2 linked regions of the Tsuneonella mangrovi genome follow. The protein of the gene in region 1 interacts with the protein of each later gene in a pairwise test. Links are inferred from orthologs where the notes say so. Each region holds a gene or a part of one and is shown in the gene's direction. Other genes may lie near its edges. The genes, in order: CJO11_RS04155 and CJO11_RS08790.

Evidence for each region.
Region 2: the proteins of CJO11_RS04155 (region 1) and CJO11_RS08790 interact in binary tests that used the Escherichia coli proteins (3 or more experiments, as listed by UniProt). The link is inferred for Tsuneonella mangrovi from one-to-one orthologs.

Annotation. Positions count from the first base shown.
Region 1 is NZ_CP022889.1:837,978-847,803, reverse strand. What follows is about bases 6,485-9,231. They hold CJO11_RS04155 (2Fe-2S iron-sulfur cluster-binding protein), read left to right. Parts: upstream 6,485-7,572; coding sequence 7,573-7,890; downstream 7,891-9,231. Other genes in these bases: CJO11_RS04145 (hypothetical protein), read left to right, coding at 9,040-9,231; CJO11_RS04150 (cysteine synthase A), read left to right, coding at 7,981-8,982; CJO11_RS04160 (DNA-3-methyladenine glycosylase family protein), read right to left, coding at 6,854-7,471; CJO11_RS04165 (SDR family oxidoreductase), read right to left, coding at 6,485-6,776. In the rest of the region: argC (N-acetyl-gamma-glutamyl-phosphate reductase), read right to left, coding at 1-218; CJO11_RS04205 (hypothetical protein), read right to left, coding at 221-559; CJO11_RS04200 (leucyl aminopeptidase family protein), read right to left, coding at 655-2,037; CJO11_RS04195 (DUF3298 and DUF4163 domain-containing protein), read left to right, coding at 2,074-2,925; map (type I methionyl aminopeptidase), read left to right, coding at 2,958-3,785; CJO11_RS04185 (MAPEG family protein), read right to left, coding at 3,796-4,269; CJO11_RS04180 (heme exporter protein CcmB), read right to left, coding at 4,352-5,008; heme ABC exporter ATP-binding protein CcmA, read right to left, coding at 5,005-5,619; CJO11_RS04170 (4a-hydroxytetrahydrobiopterin dehydratase), read left to right, coding at 5,673-5,963; more of CJO11_RS04165, read right to left, coding at 5,970-6,484; more of CJO11_RS04145, read left to right, coding at 9,232-9,387; CJO11_RS04140 (Gldg family protein), read left to right, coding at 9,392-9,826. UniProt on the Escherichia coli protein: Ferredoxin are iron-sulfur proteins that transfer electrons in a wide variety of metabolic reactions. Although the function of this ferredoxin is unknown it is probable that it has a role as a cellular electron transfer protein.
Region 2 is NZ_CP022889.1:1,786,763-1,799,004, reverse strand. What follows is about bases 5,668-8,666. They hold CJO11_RS08790 (HesB/IscA family protein), read left to right. Parts: upstream 5,668-6,985; coding sequence 6,986-7,348; downstream 7,349-8,666. Other genes in these bases: CJO11_RS08775 (adenosine kinase), read left to right, coding at 8,654-8,666; CJO11_RS08780 (EI24 domain-containing protein), read right to left, coding at 7,848-8,531; CJO11_RS13410 (hypothetical protein), read right to left, coding at 7,391-7,837; CJO11_RS08795 (GNAT family N-acetyltransferase), read left to right, coding at 6,489-6,989; CJO11_RS08800 (SUF system Fe-S cluster assembly protein), read left to right, coding at 6,013-6,492. In the rest of the region: CJO11_RS08845 (helix-turn-helix domain-containing protein), read left to right, coding at 1-233; CJO11_RS08840 (RrF2 family transcriptional regulator), read left to right, coding at 267-677; Fe-S cluster assembly protein SufB, read left to right, coding at 674-2,155; CJO11_RS08830 (hypothetical protein), read left to right, coding at 2,152-2,502; CJO11_RS08825 (endonuclease domain-containing protein), read left to right, coding at 2,499-3,020; CJO11_RS08820 (hypothetical protein), read left to right, coding at 3,017-3,310; Fe-S cluster assembly ATPase SufC, read left to right, coding at 3,317-4,066; CJO11_RS08810 (SufD family Fe-S cluster assembly protein), read left to right, coding at 4,059-4,832; more of CJO11_RS08805, read left to right, coding at 4,832-5,667; more of CJO11_RS08775, read left to right, coding at 8,667-9,649; CJO11_RS08770 (bleomycin resistance protein), read right to left, coding at 9,665-10,030; CJO11_RS08765 (MFS transporter), read right to left, coding at 10,139-11,404; purD (phosphoribosylamine--glycine ligase), read right to left, coding at 11,446-12,242. UniProt on the Escherichia coli protein: Is able to transfer iron-sulfur clusters to apo-ferredoxin. Multiple cycles of [2Fe2S] cluster formation and transfer are observed, suggesting that IscA acts catalytically.

The DNA of each region.
Region 1 (9,826 bases):
TCCGGATCGACCAGCGCCACCGCTTCGCGGGCGGCATCGTCGGGCAGGCAAAGGATCGCGAAATCGGCTGCGTTGAGCGCTTCGCGCCGGGCGGCGGGATCCTTGCGGCTGGCATCGTCGAGCGCAACGAGCGAAAACTCGCTCCGTCCGGCGAGCCGGTCGGCTATCTCGAGGCCGGTGGTCCCGGCCGCGCCATCGATGAAAACGGTAGCGGACATGGTCAGGCGAGCAGCGCGGTGCGCAAGTACCCGCTCGGCCCGTCCGGCCCGACGCAGCCCCAACACCAGTCGCCCGCATAGTCGAGCGCTTCGAACCGTGTGCCCGCTTCGAGCAGAGTAACCGCTTCGGCATCGTCGCGCGGGTTGATCAGGAGCGGTGCGCCCGCCGGTCCGATCTCGCGCACGACCGGCACGACGTATGCGGCGACGAGGTAGCGGTCAGCCAGCGCGATATGCGCCAGGTCGCCCCGGATCGGCAGTGTGCCGGGCTCCGGACGCACGACAGGGCCGGACAGCGAAAGCTGCCCTTCGGGAAGTCCGTATTCGCCGGTCGTACTCACGAAATTCTTTTCTTGCGCCTGCGGGAAATCTTCAGCGCGCTTAGACCGTGCTGGCCGCGCGGGCAAGCATGGCAGGCGGGTTGCCCCCGGACGGGTCAGCCGTAGCGCTGGCGGAGCATGTGCCACGCCGCGCGCAACCCCAGTGGCGCGCCGCCCTTGGGCCGCCCGGGTTTGGCCGCAGGACGCCAAGCAAAGGTGTCGAAATGGGCCCAGTCGATGCCTTCGCCGACGAACTTGTCGAGGAACAGGCCGGCCACGCTCGCTCCGGCGAACCCGTTGGTGGCGGCGTTGTTGGTATCGGCAATATCGGACTTGAGATACTCGACATAGGCATGCGGCAGAGGCAGCCGCCACGGCTCGTCGTCGTTGGCCTTGCCCGCCGCGATCAGGGCATCGGCGGTTTCGTCGCGCCGGGTCATCAGCGCAGGCAGGTCCGGCCCTAACGCCACACGGGCAGCGCCGGTCAGCGTCGCGAAGTCGATAACCAGGTCGGGCTTCTCCTCGCTCGCACGGGTCAGCGCATCGCCGAGGATCAGGCGGCCTTCGGCATCGGTGTTGCCGATCTCGACCGTCAGTCCCTTGCGGGTCTGGAGCACGTCACCCGGACGGAAGGCATTGCCCGAAATCGCGTTCTCGACCGCGGGCACGAGCAGGTGGAGCTTCACCTTGAGGCCCGATCCCATCACCAGCCCGGCGAGCGCGATCGCGTGGGCCGCACCGCCCATGTCCTTCTTCATCAGCGCCATGCCGCTCGCGCCCTTGATGTCGAGCCCGCCGGAATCGAAGCACACGCCCTTGCCGACGATCGCCAGCACCGGGTTCTTCTCGCTACCCCATGCAAGGTGCAGCAAGCGCGGGGCGTGTTCGCGCGATGCCGCGCGGCCAACCGCGTGGACCATCGGGTACTCGCGTTCCAATTGGTCACCCTTGACCACCGACAACTCGGCTTTGTGGTGCTTGGCGAGCGCTTCGAATTCGGCTTCGAGCGAAGCGGGGCCCATGTCCTCGGCAGGCGTGTTGACGAGGTCCATCACCTTCATCATCGCGTGTGCTTCGGCAAGCGCGGGTTCGATCGCCTTGGCGTCGCTCGTCAGCAGCACGCGCTTACCCGGCGCATCGGGATCGTCGCGATAGCGGGTGAAGCGATACTGCGCGGTCTGCCAGCCGACGAGGGATGGACCCGGTTCGCCGCCGACCCGGCGATAGGTGCCTTCGGGCAGGCTCTCGGCGAGTTTCGCCATGCACCAGCTCGACAGGTCCGCCGGATCGGCCACTCCGCCGACCGCGAACCAGCCGTCGCCGTCAGGGACGATACCGACCTGGTAGCCGCCGCCATCGAACTTCTGCGCCTCGAGCGCGGCGCGCTGGCCCTTGGTCAGCGACTTGGCCCAGTCGGCAAAGCCTTCCTTGTCCACCAGATGGATAGCGATGGCGTCTTGCCCGCGATCGGGCTGGATAAGGTCGGTCTTCTTGGTCATAGCGGTGCCCTATCGCCTGTTGGCCGGAGAATTCCAATGCCCCTTCGCTCGATGTTGCCGATTGTCATGGCGCTGGCGCTTGCGGCTTGTTCGGGTTCGGGCGGCGCAGGACAGGCCACCGACGCTGCTGCCGGAGCAAACGCCAGCAGCGCGGCCACGGGCAAGTCGAGCGCGTCGGCAACTTCGAATAGCACCGACAAGGGCGTGAGCTTTGCCAAGAGCGAAGCGAAGGACGGCGGGCAGTGGGACTTCAAGTATGCGTGGCCCGCCGCCGTCACCGATCGCCCCGCACTCGCAGCGTTGCTGATGCAGGAGCGCGAGGCGATCATGCGCAAGAACCGCAAGAGCTGGATCGATGCGCTCTCGGCGACGCCAGCCGATTGCGCTTCGTGCCGGACAAGCAATTTCAGCAAGACGTGGAAGGTCGTTGCCGAGGTTCCGGGCTATCTCAGCCTGTCGGCGGACATCGCGATGTACACTGGCGGAGCGCACGGGATGTATGGGCGCGAATCCGACGTATGGCTCGACAAACAGGGCAAAGTGGTTGCGGGGGTGGAGATGTTCACTTCGCCCGCGGTGCTCGACAAGGCGCTCCAGCCGGCGCTGTGCAGGGCGCTCGATGCCGCGCGGAAGACGCGGCGCGGCGCGGACTACAAACCCGCTCCGACCGGGCAGGATTACGGGTTCGATTCGTGCCAGCACGTGAAGGACGCAACGGTGTTTGTCGGCTCGAGCGATGGCCGCAAGTTCGACAAGGTCGGCATCTGGTTCGGGCCCTATGTCGCGGGGCCCTATGCCGAGGGGGCCTACGAGATTACCCTGCCGGTGACGCCAGCTGTGCTCGCAACCGTCCGACCCGAATACAAGGCGGCGTTTGCGGCGAAGTAGCAATTCGCGGCCGCAATCGCTAAGTGGGCGGCATGACCGAATACCAGACCATCACCGGCGACGAGACCGTCATCCGCGACGGCACCATCAAGCTCCACGGGCCCGAAGGGTTCGAAGGGATGCGCAAGGCGGGGCGGCTGGCAGCCGAAATCCTCGACGCGTTGGCCCCGCTGGTCCAGCCGGGGGTGACCACTGGTGAGCTCGACGATGTCGTGCGGCAGATGACGCTCGACGGCGGTGCGGTCCCGGCAACGCTCGGCTATCGCGGGTTTACCCATTCGTGCTGCATCTCGATCAATCATGTGGTGTGCCACGGCATCCCCAGCGACAAGCAGCTCAAGGACGGGGACATCGTCAACATCGACGTCACTCCGCTCCTCGACGGGTGGCACGGCGATACCAGCCGGATGTACCTCGTTGGCGACGTGCCGCTTAAGGCCAGGCGGTTGGTCGATGTTACTCACGAATGCCTGATGATCGGGATCGAGCAGGTGAAGCCCGGCGCGCGGCTGGGCGATATCGGCGCGGCGATCCAGGCACATGCTGAAAAGCACCGCTACGGCGTGGTTCGCGAGTTCTGCGGACACGGCCTCGGGCGGTTGTTCCACGATGCGCCCGAAGTGGTTCACGCTGCGAAGGCTGGGACAGGGCCGGAGCTGCGTCCCGGCATGTTCATGACCATCGAGCCGATGATCAACCTCGGCAAGCCGTGGGTGAAGTTGCTGAGCGACGGGTGGACCGCGGTGACCCGCGACAAGAGCCTATCGGCGCAGTTCGAGCATTCGATCGGCATCACCGAAGACGGCTGCGAGATCTTCACGCTCAGCCCCAAGGGACTGGACAAGCCGCCTTACAACTGAGGTCCGGCGGCTACCCCGCAGCAGCCCATCCCGCCTGCATCACCATCACGCACATCGCGATGATGATCACCGACCCGATAGTCCAGAACGTCGCGCGGACTTCATGGATTTGCGCGGTCGAATAGGCGAGGAAGTGCAGGACGCGCGACACCACGTAGCCGTAGAACAGCCAGTGCGCGAGCGCGGGTGAGGGACCGGTCAGCACGAACAACAGTCCGATAACGATGAAGAACGGGATGTTCTCGAGGTGGTTCTGCATGATCCGGCGAAAGCGCTCGACCGGTTCTTTGGGCGCGGTCTGGTCGGCGGCGGGTGTCGGGTTGAGCGGCGTCTTCTTCATGTCCTCTGGCGCACGGAAACCGCCCTTGACGCGCATCATCTGGACCACCGTGATCCATGCGGTTGCAACCGCAAGCAGGATCATCAGCGAGGCCGATACGGCGTATGTCGCGAATACCGGATTGTCGAAACTGAGTTGGTTCATGGTGTGGCACCCCCTTATTTTTCGGGCACCATGCGCCTCATTCGGGCGTGCTGCAATCGCAGCATCTAGTGCTTTGGAATAGTTAGCTTTCCCGGCCCGCGCGGATTGCGGCTGCTGCCGCAAACGGGGCGATCGCGCACAGCGCAAGGCTGATTGCGGCGCATAGCGCGAGCGCCGTGCCATCGGGCCTCGCGAGGGCACCGGCACCGAAAATCAGGATCGGAACGCCGAGCGGCACCAGCAGCAACCCGCCAAGTGCTGCTCCGCCGCGCACCGCAGTGGTCAGCGCAGCGATCACTAGACCGACAGCAGCCAGCCCCGGGGTACCGGCGAGAAGGCCCAGCAGCAGCGTGACCAGCGTCGTGCTGTCCAATCCCAGCAGCGCCGCCGCGATCAGCGTGGCAAGCAGCAACAGCGGCCCGAAGCTGAGCCAGTGCGCCAGCAGGCGCGACACCATTGCAAGCTCTTCCGATACGCCGCGCAGCGCGAGCTGGTCGAACACCCCGGACTCGACGTCGAGGGCCACCAACCGGTCGATCGGCAGGATGCTGGCAAGCAATGCCGCGATCCACAGCACGCCGCCGCCGGTCCGCGCGAGCAGAGGCGCATCGGGGCCGACCGCGAACGGGAACAGTATCGCCACCGCCACGAAGAACAGCACTGGCAGCAACGGCCCGCCGCGCCCGTTGCCGAGCAACAGTGCCAGGTCGCGGCGCAGCAAACGAGCGAGGACAATCACCAGGGATGGTCCCTGAGATCGATTGTCTGACAGTCTGGCAGAGTGATCGGCTGGTGCGAAGCGACCACAACCACACCACCTGACTTCCTTCGCTCGGCGATGATGTGCTCGACCAATTCGACACCCGCGCTATCCAGCCCGTTGAGCGGTTCGTCGAGCAGCCAATGGTCCGCGCCTTGCCCCAGCAGGCGCGCTAGTGCTGCTCGTTTTTTTTGACCGGTAGACAGATATCGTACCGGAACATCCTCGAGACCCGCCAAACCCGTTGTAGCAATGTCGGTCGTGCAGCCATCCAGCTTTGACCAGAACGAGAGCGCCTGTCCGAGAGGCAATTCCGGATCGAGCGCATGACGCTCGTTCAGCAGGCCGACGGTGCCCTGCCAGTTCACAATGCCGTAGCCGTCGCAAACCTTGCTCAGCTCGGGCGCGAAAGATGGTTTGCGCAGGCCTGCGAGGATTTGCAGCAGACTGCTCTTGCCAACACCATTGGGGCCGACCAGATGCAAGGCGGCACCTTTGTCCAGCCACAGGTCGAGCGAGCCGAACAGGAGCCGGTCGCCCCTGCGGCAAAACAACTCCCATGCGGTAAGTCCCGTCGCTTGCATCGACATGCGGGTTAGGCGAAAGGTGCAAGACCGACAAGATAAGTAGAAATGAGCGCACTATGGCAATCGCCGAACTGACCGAGAGCGAACGCACCAGCCTGTTGGCGGCGCACCCCTATTGGTCGTTGGCGCGCGAGGGCAAGGCGATCGAGCGGACGTTCGTGTTCGCCGACTTCAATGCGGCGTGGGGTTTCATGGCGCGGGTTGCGCTGCTAGCCGAGAAAGCCGACCATCACCCGGAATGGTTCAACGTCTACAACCGGGTCGAGATTAATTTGACTACGCACGACGCGGGCGGGCTGAGCCAGCGCGATGCCGATATGGCAACTGCGATCGACGCGATGGTCTGACGGAGCCTAGACCCCCAGCGGGCGGGCCATTCCGCGCGCACGCTTGCGTACTCGGCCGGGCATCCAGCGGGTGCCGAACGCCAGTTGCCGGGCGGTCGAGTTGACCAGCGTGTGCAGCCTTTCCCCATGCACCGCGTCCCATTCAGCCTGGGCGACGGCGAGCGGCGGGGTAATCTCGAGTCCGGCGGCCTTCACTCGATCGCGGATCGCTTCGTTGGTCGACTGGTTCGGAGTCTTGTCGATCAACGGGGTGTCGATGAACCCGGGGCACAGGCTGCGCACGTTGATACCGAATTCGGCCCATTCGGCGTCGAGCGATTCGGTCAGGCTGCGCACGCCGGCCTTGGTTGCCGAATAGACCGACGCCCCGCCGCTGCCGTAGATTCCCGCCGCGCTGGCGGTGTTGAGCAGGCAACTGCCCGGCGCGGTTTTCTTGAGATAGGGGAGCACCGCCTGCGCGCCGTAGAACACGCCCTTCAGGTTGATGTCGATGCAGCGACCGATTTCCTCGAGCGTGTTTTCCGAGAGCGATCCGCCCAGCGGAATCCCGGCATTGTTTGCCAGCACGTCGATCCGCCCGCCTGCAGCCATCGAGAAACCTTCGAGCGCGGTGTCCCACGCGGCGCGGTCGCGCACGTCGAACTGGTGGCTGTAGCACGAACCCGGGCCGACCCGGCTTTCGGTCTCCCTCATCCCGGCGGTGTCGATATCGCCGAGACCGATGAACCAGCCGCGCCCGCCAAAATACTCGGCGATGGCCTGTCCGATTCCCGATCCGCCACCGGTGATGAAAATTGCCTTGCGATCGCTCATGTTTATCTCTCCGCAGCCATCCCTAGCGCCAGCCTGCATAAGCGCAAGCGGCGTGTCGTGACGTGCGATTGCGTACCCTAAAGCGCCGGGTTGTTATAGCAATGCCAGGTGAAGATCGCGGCTGCCCCGCGATGCGGCCGCCACGCTTCGGCCAGCGCGCGGGTTTCCTTCTCGCTCGGCCGCTCTTCGAGCCCGAGGATGCGCCCAAGACCCGCCTGGACCGCCAGGTCGCCAGCCGGCCAGATGTCGGGCCGGCCTTCGGCGAACAGCAGGTAGATCTCCGCCGTCCAGCGGCCGATGCCCTTGACCTGCGTGAGCTGGGCGATCGCTTCCTCGTCGTCGTCGGGCAGGGCATCGAAATCGATTTCCCCGGCTGCGACCAGCTCGCACAGAGAGCGCGCATAGCCTTGTTTCTGGCGCGAAAGTCCGCACGCACGCAGCGTGTCGAAATCGCGCCCCAGCAGGTCGTGCACGGGAATATCCTCGCCCAGTTCTGCCTCGAGCTTGCGCCACATGCTTGCTGCCGCAGCGACCGAGACCTGCTGTCCCACAATTGCGCGGAGCAAGGTGCGATAGCCGCGCTCGCGGATGCGTGGTTCGGGGTATCCGGCCGCTTCCAGCGCGCGGGCGATCGCGGGCTCCTGCGCTGCGACATGGTCGAGCCCCGACTTGATCTTCTCCGCGCTCAGCCCCATCAGTCCTCTCCGTGCCCGCTTGCCAAATCGGCGAACAGCCCGTAGCAGCCCCGCCGAAAGCCCGACAGGGGGCACGACACTTACGAACGGGAATTTGCGAGATGCCGAAGCTGACAGTCGTCAACCGCGCCGGAGAGGAATCGACCATCGACGTGGCCGATGGCCTGACCGTGATGGAAGCGATCCGCGACAACGGGTTCGACGAATTGCTGGCGCTGTGCGGCGGCTGCTGCTCGTGCGCCACTTGCCACGTTCATGTCGATCCGTCGTTCAAGGACAAGCTCAACCCGATGAGCGAAGACGAGGACGACCTGCTCGAAAGCAGCGACCATCGCGACGAGAATTCGCGGCTCGGCTGCCAGATCCCGTTCACCGACGATCTCGACGGCCTCAAGGTCACGATCGCGCAGGAAGACTGACGGCCGGCGCTCTGAAGCGCAAGGCACAGTGTCAGGGGGCGAAGCGGAACTGCGTTGCGCCTGAAGTGGGGCGGACCTAGTTCGACGGCCATGACGAACCTGCGCGTGTGCGAAAATACCCTCGACCTGATCGGCAACACTCCGCTGGTGCTGCTCAAGGGCCCCAGCGAAGCTGCTGGGTGCGAAATCTGGGGTAAGTGCGAATTCACCAATCCGGGCGGCAGCGTGAAGGATCGCGCGGCATTATGGATCGTGCGCGACGCGGAAGCGCGCGGAGAGCTCGAACCGGGCGGCACAGTGGTCGAAGGCACCGCGGGTAACACCGGGATCGGGCTGGCGCTGGTCGCCAATGCTTGCGGCTATCGCACGATCATCGTCATGCCCGACAACCAGAGCCAGGAGAAGATGGCGACCCTGCGCGCGCTTGGTGCGGAGCTGGTGCTGGTGCCGCCGACCAAGTTTGCCGACTGCAACCACTTCGTCCACACCAGCCGCCGGCTGGCCGAGGAGACAGAGGGCGCGGTGTGGGCCAACCAGTTCGACAACACCGCCAATCGCAAGGCGCACATTGAGGGCACCGCCGAAGAAATCTGGCAGCAGATGGAAGGGCGGATCGACGGCTTCACTTGCGCGGTGGGCACGGGCGGGACCTTCGCCGGAGTGGGGATGGGCCTCAAGGGGCACAATGAAGACGTAACCATCGCGCTGACCGATCCCCATGGCGCGGCGCTCTACAGCTACTATGCCGAAGGCGAGCTGAAGTCCGAAGGCAGCTCGGTTGCCGAAGGCATCGGGCAGGGCCGGATTACCGCCAACCTCGAAGGCGCACCGGTCGATACCCAGTTCCGCGTTTCGGACGAAGAGGGGCTCGACTGGGTCGCCCGCTTGCTGCGTGACGAAGGGGTCTGCCTGGGCCTCTCTTCGGGTATCAACGTGGCTGGCGCGGTGGCGCTGGGCAAGCAGCTCGGGCCCGATGCGCGCGTCGCGACGATCCTGTGCGACACCGGCTTCCGCTACCTGTCGACGCTCTACAATCCCGAATGGCTCGCGGCGAAAGGCCTTCCGGTATTCGACTGGCTGCAAGGCTCGTAAGCCGCTCGGCCCCGCGCCGCGATTGACTGACCCTGCGGATAGTCTAGCCTGCGCTGCATGGCCCACCAGCCTTTCAATTCCCGACGTAACCCGCCCTCGGTAGATCCCGGGACACCTGTGCCATTGGGCGGCTCGCGCGCCGAAGCGGTGCAGCGGCTGCAGGTCGGCTTTTCGCTGTTGGTCGGGATCGTCCTGTTGGTCGGGATCGCCAACGTGATCGAGAATCGCGCGAAGGAAGTCGAAGCGACCAGCGTTCCCGAAGCGGCAGCGACCGTTCCGGCAGAGACCTCCACGCCGCAGAGCGATCCGCTGGCCGATGCCGGTGTCGTGCCCGACCTGCCGGCTGCAACTCCGACGCCCGTGGTCACTGCCAGCCCGTCCCCGGTCCCGACCGACGCTCCCTGAGCCCATGCGGATCACCCGCCGCCGCCTGGTGATCGGGTTCGCCGCAGTGGTGGCGATCGGCGAGCTGCTGGCGATCGGCATACCGTTCGTTGCCGCGTATCGCAGCGCCAGCCATGCCTCTGGCGAACGCCCCGAAGTAGGGCTCGTCTCGTCACTGCCGGTCTATTGGAACGAAAGCGCTGATGTCGCCGGCGTGCTCGACAACGACCAGCCGCCTCCATGGCCGCGCACTGCGCTGGAGGCTGACTGGACGCTGGTTCCGCTCGATTCGCTGGCGGGGGCGGTCGCGCGAGCCGACAAGTCCGATCCGCTCACCGGCCTGCAACGCTTGCTGCTTGTCCAGCCGCGCCCATTGTCGCCTGCGGAGAACGTAGCGCTCGATCGCTGGGTCAGGGCGGGCGGGCGACTACTGCTGTTTGCCGACCCATGGGTGACCGCG
Region 2 (12,242 bases), 950 kb from region 1 along the record:
CGGGCATCACCGATTCTCAGGTCGCCGGGCTGCTCGAGAACTTTTACGACCAATCGCACATGATCCGCGAGATCCGCGAATTCGTCGGCCGCACGCCGGCGCGGCTCAACAGCGGTGACGCGCCGATCCTGGAAAGCCTGATCGACGTGCGCAATTTCCGCGAGATCGAGCCGAAGGTCGCTCCGCTGCCCAAGGATTGGGACAAGGTTGAAAAGGGAGACAACGGCGACTAGATGCAATTCGGAACGAATCGGTCCGAATAAGCTATGCGCCTGTCCAACCTTGCAGATTATGCCGTTGTCACAATGACCGCCGCCGCCCGCCATTGCGGTGGCGGGCGCGTATCGGCAGGCAAACTCGCATCCGAGACCGGCTTGCCCGCGCCGACCGTTGCCAAACTGGTCAGTCGCTTGACTGCTGCCGGGCTGCTGCGCTCGGTTCGCGGGGCGCACGGCGGGCTGCAACTTGCACGCCCCGCAGCGGCCATCACTCTGGCAGACATCGTCGAGGCAGTCGAAGGCCCGATCGCGCTCGCCGCGTGCGTCGAAGGCGATGATTGCGCGATCGATCACGATTGCAGCGTGCGCCCGCACTGGCCGGTGGTCGGCGCGGCGCTGCGCGGCGCACTGGCCGGCATCCCCCTGACGCAGCTTGCCACCATGCAGGAACCCGCATGACCGACGACGTGAATATCCAGGACAAGGACGCGCGCGAGGCCGCAGCAAAAGCTGCCGACTACGAGTTCGGCTGGTCGAGCGAGATCGACACCGAGTTCGCGCCCAAAGGCCTCGACGAAAGCACCGTCCGGTTCATCTCCGCCAAGAAGGGCGAGCCCGAATGGATGCTCGAATGGCGCCTCAAGGCCTTCCGCATGTGGCAGGAGATGGAAGAGCCGAACTGGGCCAAGCTCGGCTACCCGGCGATCGACTACCAGGATGCGTATTATTACGCCGCGCCGAAGAAGAAGGCCGAGCTTGCCTCGCTCGATGAGCTCGATCCCGACATCAAGGCGACTTACGACAAGCTCGGCATTCCGCTCGCCGAACAGGAAGTGCTCGCCGGCGTAAAAGGTGCGCGCAAGGTCGCGGTCGATGCGGTGTTCGACAGCGTTTCGGTGGCGACGACGTTCCGCAAGGAACTCGAAAGCGCGGGCGTCATCTTCCGCTCGATCAGCGAAGCGATCCGCGAATACCCGGACCTTGTGAAGAAGTGGCTCGGCAAGGTCGTGCCGCAGCACGACAACTTCTTCGCGACATTGAACAGCGCGGTCTTTTCCGACGGCACCTTCGTCTACATCCCCGAAGGCGTGCGCTGCCCGATGGAGCTTTCCACATATTTCCGGATCAACGCGGAAAACACCGGGCAGTTCGAACGCACGCTGATCGTGGCAGAGAAGGGCAGCTACGTGTCCTACCTCGAAGGGTGCACCGCGCCGATGCGCGACGAGAACCAGCTCCACGCGGCCGTAGTCGAGCTGGTCGCGCTCGAGGATGCCGAGATCAAGTATTCGACGGTGCAGAACTGGTACCCCGGCGATGCCGAGGGCAAGGGAGGGATCTACAATTTCGTGACCAAGCGGGCGCTGTGCCAGGGCGCGCGCAGCAAGGTCAGCTGGACGCAGGTCGAAACCGGCAGTGCGGTGACCTGGAAATACCCCTCGTGCGTGCTCAACGGGCAGGATTCGGTCGGCGAGTTCTACTCGGTGGCGGTTACAAATAACCACCAACAGGCCGACACGGGAACCAAGATGGTTCACAACGGCAAAGGTAGCCGCAGCACGATCATCTCCAAGGGGATCAGCGCCGGGGTGTCCAACAACACCTATCGCGGGCTGGTGCGCGTCGCCGCCAATGCCGACGGGGTGCGCAACTTCACCCAGTGCGACAGCCTGCTGCTGGGCGATACCTGCGGGGCGCACACCGTGCCCTACATCGAGGTCAAGAACCCCACTGCGCAGATCGAGCACGAGGCAACCACCAGCAAGATCAGCGACGACCGGCTGTTCTACGCGATGCAGCGCGGGCTCGACCAGGAAGCTGCGGTGGCGCTGATCGTCAACGGCTTCGCGAAAGAGGTGCTGAAAGAACTGCCGATGGAGTTTGCGGTGGAGGCGCAAAAGCTGCTGGCGATTTCGCTCGAAGGGAGCGTGGGGTGAGTTTCGCAGATAAAATTGTTGGTGCTCTTGTCGACCGCGTATGTTTCGGTGTCGCTCATTTTCAGCTTGGGCTGACGAAGGAGGACGACAGCTTCACGCTGACCTCTTCCGCCGACATCCTCTTGGACAATGAAAGTGGTGACTTTCGAGACGCTGATGCGCCCGCAGGACTGACTTCGTTGGTGGGCAAGCACATTGCCTCAATTGATTTGGACAAGGTCCCATCCAGCGCGCGTGTATCCTTTGCAGAGGGACCCACATTCACTGCAGTCTGGCCCGAGAAGATATATGACAATCTTTTTATCGTCCGGGTTGATGGGACGGAAGATTGGGGCGTGATCGGATGACCACCCGCAAGACCCTCCAGATCCGCTCTCCCGACGAGACCGCCGATGCAGCCCCCGCGCTCAAGAAGAAGGGCCGCGGGTGGGAGATCTCGGAGAAGCGGCTCGATGCGCTTCACGAACGCGCGCGCGAGTTGCGGCGGCATTCATCCGAGGCGCACAAGGTGCTCGCCGAGCGCTTCGCCAAGGCCGACATGGGCCGCTACAAGTTCACCCGGCACGCGGTCGTCGGCAGCGCGATCGTCGATTTCAACTGCCACAACCTCGGCATGGCGATCGACATCGACGAGGATGGCGAAGACGAAGCGCTCGCCAAGCGCCGCGACAAGAGCCTTGAATCGGTCGGCATCCGGGTGATGCGGATCAAGGCGGCAGATATCCTCGACAACATCGACGCCGTGCTGGCCCGGATCACCGCCGGGATGCGGATGCGCATCGCCGACAAGCAGGACGCGCGCCGCGCGCACCGCGCCAATTCCGCCCCGCGCAGGTCCCCAGCGAAAAGGAGCCTCACCCGATGATCGCAGCATTGGCCGTGATGGCGATGGCGCCGAACCACTTCTACGACGAGATCAAGGTCTATCTCGCGTGCCTCGAGCAAGGCCTGCCCGCCGACATGAACACCCGCGACTACCAGGCGCGGCTGCAGATCTACAACGCTGCGGCGGCCCGCTGCCAGCAGCAGCGCCAGGCCGCAATCGCTACGGCGGTGAAGGAACGCAAGCCCGACGTTTCGCCCGAACAGGCCCGCCAGCAAGCCGCGCAGATCATCGACGACCTCAGCCCCGCCGCCAAGAATTACGGAAACTGACCACCCATGTTGCAAATCACCGATCTCCACGCTGAAATCGACGGCAAGGCCATCCTGAACGGCCTGACCCTCACCGTGAACGCGGGCGAAGTGCACGCGATCATGGGCCCCAACGGCGCGGGCAAGTCGACGCTGGCCTATGTCCTGGGCGGCCGCCCGGGCTACGAAGTGACCGCCGGTTCGGTGACCTTCATGGGCGAAGACCTGCTGGCGATGGAGCCGCACGAGCGCGCTGCTGCCGGCATGTTCCTCGGCTTCCAGTACCCGGTCGAAATTCCCGGTGTATCCAACGTCCAGTTCCTGCGCGAGGCGCTCAATGCCCAGCGCGCCGCACGCGGGCAGGAGCCGATGACGGGCGGCGAGTTTCTCAAGCTGGCGAAGGAGAAGGCCGGGCTCCTCAAGCTCGACATGGACATGCTCAAGCGGCAGGTGAACGTCGGCTTTTCGGGCGGCGAGAAGAAGCGCGCCGAAATGGTCCAGATGGGCATCCTCGACCCGAAACTGGCAATCCTCGACGAAACCGACAGCGGGCTCGATATCGACGCTCTGCGGGTGGTCGGCGAAGGGATCAACGCGATCATGCGCGCACCCGAAAAGGGCGTGCTGCTGATCACCCACTACCAGCGGCTGCTCGACTACGTGAAGCCGGACCGGGTCCACATCCTCGCCAAGGGCCGCATCGTGAAGAGTGGTGGCCCCGAGCTGGCGCTCGAGCTGGAACGCGAAGGCTACGACGAGGTCATGGCCGATGCCTGAGGCCGCAACCCTTACGCGTCCGACCAACCGGGACGAGGACTGGCGCTATGCCGATCCGAAGTTCCTGGCCGAAGCGCCGCTGACCTATTTGGCCGAATGGGGCGAGATCACTGTGCCGCCCGGCGAAACGGTGCGCGACAATATCCGTCTCGACGACGGAGCGAGCGCTCTCGGTGCAGCGATCCGCACCCGCGTCCATGTCGGCAAGGGCGGACGGTTCGAATATTTCGCGACGATCGTCGGCGGGCCGTACCTGCGGATCGAACTCGAAGTGACGCTGGACGAAGGTGCGCATTTCGAATTCGGCGGCGTGACGCTGGGCGGCGACAGCAAGGTGCAGGAATTCGTCACCCGGGTAATTCATGCCGAGCCGGGTGCGACCAGCAACCAGGTCGTCCGTGCAGTGCAATGGGGCCACGCGACCGGCAACTTCCTCGGTCGGATCGAAGTCGTCCGCGACGCGCAGAAGACCGACGCGGGGCAGAACTTCAAGGCGATCCTGCTGGAGAAGGGCGCGTCGGCCAACGCCAAGCCCGAACTCGAAATCTACGCCGACGACGTGAAGTGCGCCCACGGCGCAGCGATCGGCGCGCTCGACGAAACCGCGGCGTTCTACATGGCCGCACGCGGGCTTCCGCCGCAGGCAGCGCGCAAGCTGCTGGTGCGCGCGTTCATCGCCGATGCCTTTGCTGCGGTCGAAGACGACGAGCTGCGCGAAGGCCTGCTCGAAGGCACGGTCTCGCACCTGGAACAGGCGGCGCTGTGATGGATGCCGCCATCCTCTCCCGCAAGGCGGACTTCCCGGGGCTGGTGACTGCAAGCGGCGCGCCGTGGCACTACCTCGACACGGCGGCCACCGCGCAGAAGCCGCAATGCGTGATCGATGCCGTCACCAAAGCGATCGGGGTCGATTACGCCACGGTTCATCGCGGGGTCTATTCGCGCAGCGCGGAAATGACCCAGGCTTACGAGGCCGCGCGCCGCCGGGTCGCGGCGTTCGTTGGTGGGGGCGAGGCGGAGATCGTGTTTACCCGCGGCGCGACCGAAGCGATCAACCTCGTCGCCTACTCCTATCCCGAAAAGGGCCGGGTGCTGCTTAGCCAGCTCGAGCACCATTCGAACATCGTGCCCTGGCAGCTCGCCGGGTGGCAGGTCGACGTCTGCCCGCTGACCGAGGATGGGAAGATCGATCTCGACGCTGCCGAAGCGATGCTGACCGGCGAGCACACAATGGTCGCGTTTGCCCACGTTTCCAACGTGCTCGGCTCGACGCTCGATGCGAAGCGTGCGGCGGAGCTGGCGCACAGCGTGGGCGCGAAGCTGCTGCTCGACGGGTGCCAGGCGGTGCCGCGCCTTCCAGTGAACGTCGCCGAGATCGGCTGCGATTTTTACGCTTTCTCGGGCCACAAGCTCTACGGCCCGACCGGGATCGGCGCGCTGTGGGGGCGGGCGGAACTGCTGGATGCCATGCCTCCGTGGCAGGGCGGCGGCGCCATGATCGACCGGGTGACCTTTGAAAAGACCACTTTCGGCCCGCCGCCCGAACGGTTCGAGGCCGGCACTCCCGCAATCGTCGAAGCACTCGGGATGGCTGCGGCTTGCGATTATGTCGATGCGGTCGGGCGCGAGGCAATCCACGCCCATGAGGCGGCGCTGGTGCGCACTTTGCGCGATGCCCTGCAGCCGATGAACGACGTGCGGCTGTTTGGCCCTGAAGACAGCGCGGGGATCGTCAGTTTCGAGCTGCAGGGCGTGCACCCGCACGATCTTGGCACGATCCTCGATGAGGAAAACGTCGCGATCCGCGCCGGGCACCACTGCGCCCAGCCGCTGATGCATTACTACGACGTGCCCGGCACCGCGCGCGCGAGCTTCGGACTCTACAGCGATCAAAGCGATATCGATGCGCTCCTGAAAGGGATCGAGCGCACACGGAGGATTTTCGGATGAACGAGGAACGCAAGATCTCGGTCGAGGAAGTCGATGCGGTCGAGACCCCGCCGCGCGCCCGGGTCGAGGATGCGGCGAGCGAGACACCCGCCGAGAAGCTTGAGCGCAAGCGCGACTATCTCGAAGGGTTCCTCGCACAGAAGCCACAGGTCGCAAGCTCCGCCGCTCCAGGCGGGCAGACCTACGAAGCGATCGTCGACGCGCTGAAGGAAATTTTCGATCCGGAAATCCCGGTCAATATCTACGATCTCGGGCTGATCTACGGGGTCGACGTGACCGACGATGGCGATGCCACCGTCACCATGACGCTGACCACCCCGCACTGCCCGGTGGCCGAATCGATGCCCGGCGAAGTCGAGTTGCGCGTCGCCACCGTGCCCGGCGTGCGCGATGCCGAAGTCGTTCTGGTGTGGGATCCGCCGTGGGGCCCCGACAAGATGACCGACGAAGCCCGGCTCGAACTGGGAATGCTGTGACCGCGCTCGCCCCTGACCTGACGGTTGCAAAGGCCGACTACAACGACCGCTCGGATGCGGAAGCGCTCGTCGCGCTGCTCGACGCATACGCGCGCGATCCGATGGGTGGCGGCGAACCGCTTGCCGAGGAAGTGCGAGAGCAGCTTGTGCCTGCGCTCGCCGAACAGTCCGGCGCATTCAGCCTGATCGCCCGGGTGCGCGGCAAACCGGCAGGGCTCGCCAACTGCTTCATGGGGTTTTCGACGTTTGCCGCCCGTCCGCTCGTCAACATCCACGACATCGCGGTGCTGGCCGAATTTCGTGGGCAAGGCGTCGGCCGCGCTCTGCTCGACGCTGTCGAAGCCGAGGCGCGGGCGCGCGGGGCGTGCAAGCTCACGCTCGAAGTGCTGTCGGGCAACGAACCGGCTATCGCCGCGTACCGCAAGGCGGGATTTGCGCAATACGGCCTTGATCCCGCAATGGGGACTGCCCAGTTCTGGGAGAGGAAACTCACATGACCGAAGCCAAGAGCACTCTCCGCCAGCGGCCCGCCGCCGTCACGCTGACCTCCGCTGCCGAAGCGCGGGTGGCAGAGCTTATGAGCAAGGCGCCCGCCGATGCCATTGGCGTCAAGCTGTCGACCCCGCGCAGGGGCTGTTCGGGGCTGGCCTACTCGGTCGACTACGTAACCGAGGAAGCCGGGTTCGACGAAAAGATCGAAACCCCCGGCGGCACGTTCTACATCGACGGGGCGAGCGTACTTTACCTCGTTGGCAGCACGATGGACTGGGCGGAAGACGATTTCACCGCCGGTTTCGTGTTCGACAACCCCAACGCGAAAGGCGCATGCGGGTGCGGCGAAAGCTTTATGGTCTGACGCCCCCGGGAAGCGCAGTGTCCCGCTATCTCTCGCTGGTCGCTATCGCTTGAGAGCTCTGACGCATGCTGCCCGGTCGACGTCGAGCCCATCACTCGCGCGCCGCGCGTCGACATAGGTAGCGGTCGGTTCCGCTCCCGGCTTTAGCGGGTAGAGATAGACGTCGAGCACGCAAGCCTCGCCGGAGAACTGCAGCTTGCGCGCATCGCCTTCCCACACGTCGAGCCGCGGTGTGCCGAATTCGCGTTCGAGCGCGGCCTTGTTCGCGCCGATCACGCCTTCGAGCCCGGCGGACCTCATCACTTGCGGCGGCACGAATCCGTCCCCGGCAGGCGGCGGCGGACGGGTGGCCGGGGTGTAAGTGACCTTCGGCGTGCGGGCCGGATTGTTTCGCTGCGGTGGGGAGGCCGAATTGATGTGCGTCGGCACCGCTGCGCCGCATGCGGCGAGCAGGAACGTGGCGGCAAGAGGGGCGATCGCCCGGATCATCGGTGTGCTTTTACCTGGCAGTCTTGCGGGAATGGACGAGATGGGTGGCAGTCGCCGCGCCGATCACAGGAGCGAGCAGGTTGGCGAACGGCACCAGCATGAGCGCTGCGACAATTCCGCCCAGCGCGAACCGCGTCAAGCCGGGCAGCGGCAAACCGCTCTCTGCCGACGCCCGGTGGCGGAGCCGGACCATGTCGGTCAACTCGCGGCCGAGCAGCCACGCATTCACCGCCCAGAACAGGATCGCAGTGCCCACCCCTGTCACCAGCAGCAAGAGCGCGAATGGCAGCGCAACGAGGTTAGCGACAAGGGCGCGAAGCAAACCCCCCATCGAATTGGCAAGATCGTCGGCAAATGGCAGGTCGCGCCGGGTCGCGAGGGCATCGGGATAGTGCCGTGCCTCGACCGCCTTCACGATGTCGTCGGCAAAGAATTGCAGGACCGCGAGTGCGACCAGCCGGAACAATAGCCATCCGCCGAGCGCCGTCAGCAAGATGGCGCCCAGTGCACCCAGCGTATCGTTCCACGCCACGCCGTAGTGCGCCAGAAGAGCGGCAAAACCATACCAGGCGCCCACCCCGAGCAGCACGAAGGCAGCCAGGGTGATCGCCACCGATCGCGCGAGGACCGACAGGATCGACCGGTCGCCCAATTGCCCGAAGGCCATGGCAAATGCATGGAAAACGCCCGTCATTCCCGGGTTGTCTCGGCGAGCCTTTGCCGCAAGTCAATCCGCCGCATTGCGGCCTTGGCGTGAGCGCCCGCAGCGGCTAGGCGCAGCGCTTACTCCCTTCTCTCCCCAATCGCAGGAATTCCATGACCAAGCCCCGCTACGACGTAATCGCGATCGGCAATGCTATCGTCGACGTGATGGCCCCGTGCAGCGAAGAGCTTATCGAAGAGCTCGAACTCAACAAGGGCGGGATGACGCTGGTGGACGCCGAAGGAGCCGAGCGACTGTACCAGGCGATGGGCCCGGCACGCGAGATATCCGGCGGATCGGCGGCGAATACGCTCGCTGGCCTCTCAGCGCTTGGCGCGCAATGCGCCTTTATCGGCCAGGTGGCCGACGACCAGCTCGGCGCGGTGTTCGCGCACGATATCCGCGCCGTAGGGATCGATTTCGATACCCCGCCGCGGGCCGAGGACCCGCCAACCGCGCGTTGCCTGATCTTCGTCACGCCCGACGCACAGCGGACGATGAACACGTTCCTCGGCGCGAGCCAGTTCCTCCCGCCTGCTTCACTCGACGACGAAGCCGTAGCGGCTGCGAGCGTGCTCTACCTCGAGGGTTACCTGTGGGATCCGGAAGAGCCGCGCGCGGCGATGCGCCGCGCGATCGAGGCCGCGAGAGCGGCAGGCCGCAAGGTGGCCTTCACCTTGTCAGAAGTGTTCGTGATCGACCGCCACGGCGACGACTTCCGCGCGCTCATCGAGGACGGACTGATCGACATCCTGTTCGCCAACCATCACGAACTCGAAGCGCTGACCGGGGCCAACGATTTCGAGGCCGGAATCGCCGCCCTCCACGGCAAGGTGCCGACACTGGTCGTGACGCGAAGCGCCGATGGCGCGGTGGCTGTGGCTGATGGCGTGCGCGCGGAAGTCGCTGCCGAGCCGATCGACGAAGTGGTCGACACGACCGGGGCGGGCGATCTGTTCGCGGCCGGGTTCCTTTATGGCCACGTGCGTGGTGAGCCGCTCGAGCGCTGCCTCAGGCGCGGTGCAATCGCAGCCGCCGAAATCATCAGCCACTACGGTGCCCGCCCGGAGGCGGACCTCAATCAGTTGATGGCGGAAAAGCTGGGCTGAGCAAGTTTCCGACGGTCACCGCTGCTGGAATACTACAGTGTTGCCGCTGGGGTCATCGACATAGAATTCACGCGTGCCCCAGCTCTGATCAATCGGGCCTTCATGGGCCGGTGAATTCGCTCTTTTCGGGACCGACAGGCCCCGAGCGACAAACGAGGCAAACAAGGCGTCAACATTCTCGCAGACAACGATGAACGACGCACCGCCAGCTCGTCTCCCATCCGGCGAGAGATTCAGGTGAAGTTCGTCGCTCCCTCTATGAAGTACGGCGTAGAAGGGAGCCTCTGGCGGGGCGGCAAAGGCCAGTTCGAAATCGAGCACACGGGTATGAAACGCAATAGCCTCTGGAATGTCTCGCTCGACAAGCACCGGGATTATCATGGCATCGCCCCCATGGTAAGTTCGCGACCTCTAACGCACGACACCGCGCAGGCATCAAAGCTCTCCGAAGCCCGCGCACAAGATGGGGCGGGCCAAAGCAATCCGGCCCTACTCCGCCGCCACGCCTTCGCCGCGCACCGGCATCGGGGCGAACAGCCGCAGGATCACCAGTGAAGTCATCAGCCAGCCTCCTGCAAGCGCCAACGTGACCGGTATGGTAGTGTGTTCCGACACCGTGCCCCAACTCCATGCGCCTAGTGCCATCCCGCCGAACGTTATCGCCTGGTAGAGCGACATGCAGCGCCCGAGGATGTTCTCCGGCGCGCGCATCTGGACCGCGACGTTGATCGAGGTCAGCGCCATCACCCAACCCGACCCGGCGACGAATGCGGCGGGTAGGGCCATTGGTATTGTCGCGGCGTTGAGCAGGATGAGGTATCCGATGGTGAACGCCAGCGTACCGGCTCCGACCACCGCCTCCGATCCGATCCGGCGCCGCAGATTCGAGACGAACAGTGCCGACACGATCGAAGCAATCCCGAACGCGCCGAGCATCAGGCCATAATCGATCTCGTTGCCGTGGAGCCGATTGCGGACGATTACCGGCAGCAGCGCCGAATAGGCGGCGAATCCAAAGCCGAGGCAGAAGCCACGCAGCAGCACCCGGCGCAAGGGACTCGACCCGGCGCTGAAGCGAATCCCCGCCGCGATCGAAGCGAGCATCGGCTCACGCGCGGGAGCGCTTAGTTGCGGTTTCCACCGCAAGAGCACCACGATCAGCAAGGTGTAGCTGAGCGCATTGAGGCCGAACGCCAGCGTCACGCTCCAGATCGAGATCAACAAGCCGCCGAGCGCTGGCCCAACGCTGCGCGCCAGGTTGAACGCGATCGTGTTGAGGCTGATCGCTTGTGGCAGGTCCCGCCGTCCGACTTGCGCACGCACCGATGCCTGCCACGCAGGTGCGTTGAGCGCGGTGCCGATCCCGACCATCAGGGTGAAACCAAGCAAGCTCCATGGTGTGATCGCCCCGGCCCAGCTGACGAACGTGAGGATCGCCGACACCACCAGCATCCCGATCTGCGCCGCGAGCATCACCCGGCGGCGGTCGAAATTGTCGGCGATTGCGCCGGCGAATACCCCGAACGCCATGATCGGCAAGGTTGCCGAAGCCTGCACCAGCGCGATCAGGACGTGCGATTTCGTTAGGTCGGTCATCAACCACGCAGCCGCAACCGCCTGGATCATAGAGCCGAGGTTGGAAACAAGGTTGGCGATCCAGATTGCGCGGAACGCCGGGTATCCGAACGGAGCGAGCGTGCCGCCCGTGGCCATCATGCCGCTGCGCGCTGGGGCTGTATCAGGTCCGTCGGCCATGCCTGCTTGCGATGGGGCCGCGGCGGGCGGCGGTCAAGCGGCTAGCTTGCCTTGCCCGATCTGGCAGCGGCTTCGCGGGCGATTTCCCGCCAACCAATGTCGCGACGGCAGAACAGGCTGGGGGCTTCAATCTCATCGACCGCTCCGTATGCCGCGGCGGCCGCCTCGGTGACGGTTTCTCCCAGCGCGGTTACGTTGAGCACGCGCCCGCCGCTGGCGACCAACTGGCCATCCTTCAGCGCGGTGCCGGCATGGAACACCTTCGCGCCGTCTTCCTCTGCTTCGCCCAGGTCAATCGCGCCGCCCTTTTGCGGCGTGCCGGGATAGCCCTCGGCCGCCATCACGACCGTGAGCGCAGTTTCCGATCGCATGTGAACCCGCTGGATAGTGCCGAGGCGGTTCTCGGCGCAGGCCAGCAGCAGTTCGCCGAGGTCGTCTTCGAGCCGCATCATCAGCACCTGGCATTCGGGATCGCCGAAGCGGCAGTTGTATTCGATCAACTTCGGGCCGTGTTCGGTCAGCATCAGGCCAGCAAAAAGTACCCCCGAATAGGGAGTTCCCTCATCGGCAAGGGTGCGCACGGTAGGGGCGATGATCCGTTCGAGCACTTGCCCGCGGGTGATCGGGTCGAGTATGCGGGCTGGCGAATAGGCGCCCATCCCGCCGGTGTTCGGCCCGGTATCGCCTTCGCCAACCCGCTTGTGATCCTGGGCAGAGCCGAACGTCATCACACTTGCGCCGTCGGTTAGCGCAAAAAAGCTCGCTTCCTCGCCGGTCATGAATTCCTCGATCACGACTTCGGCCCCGGCTTCGCCGAACTGCCCGCCGAACATCTCGG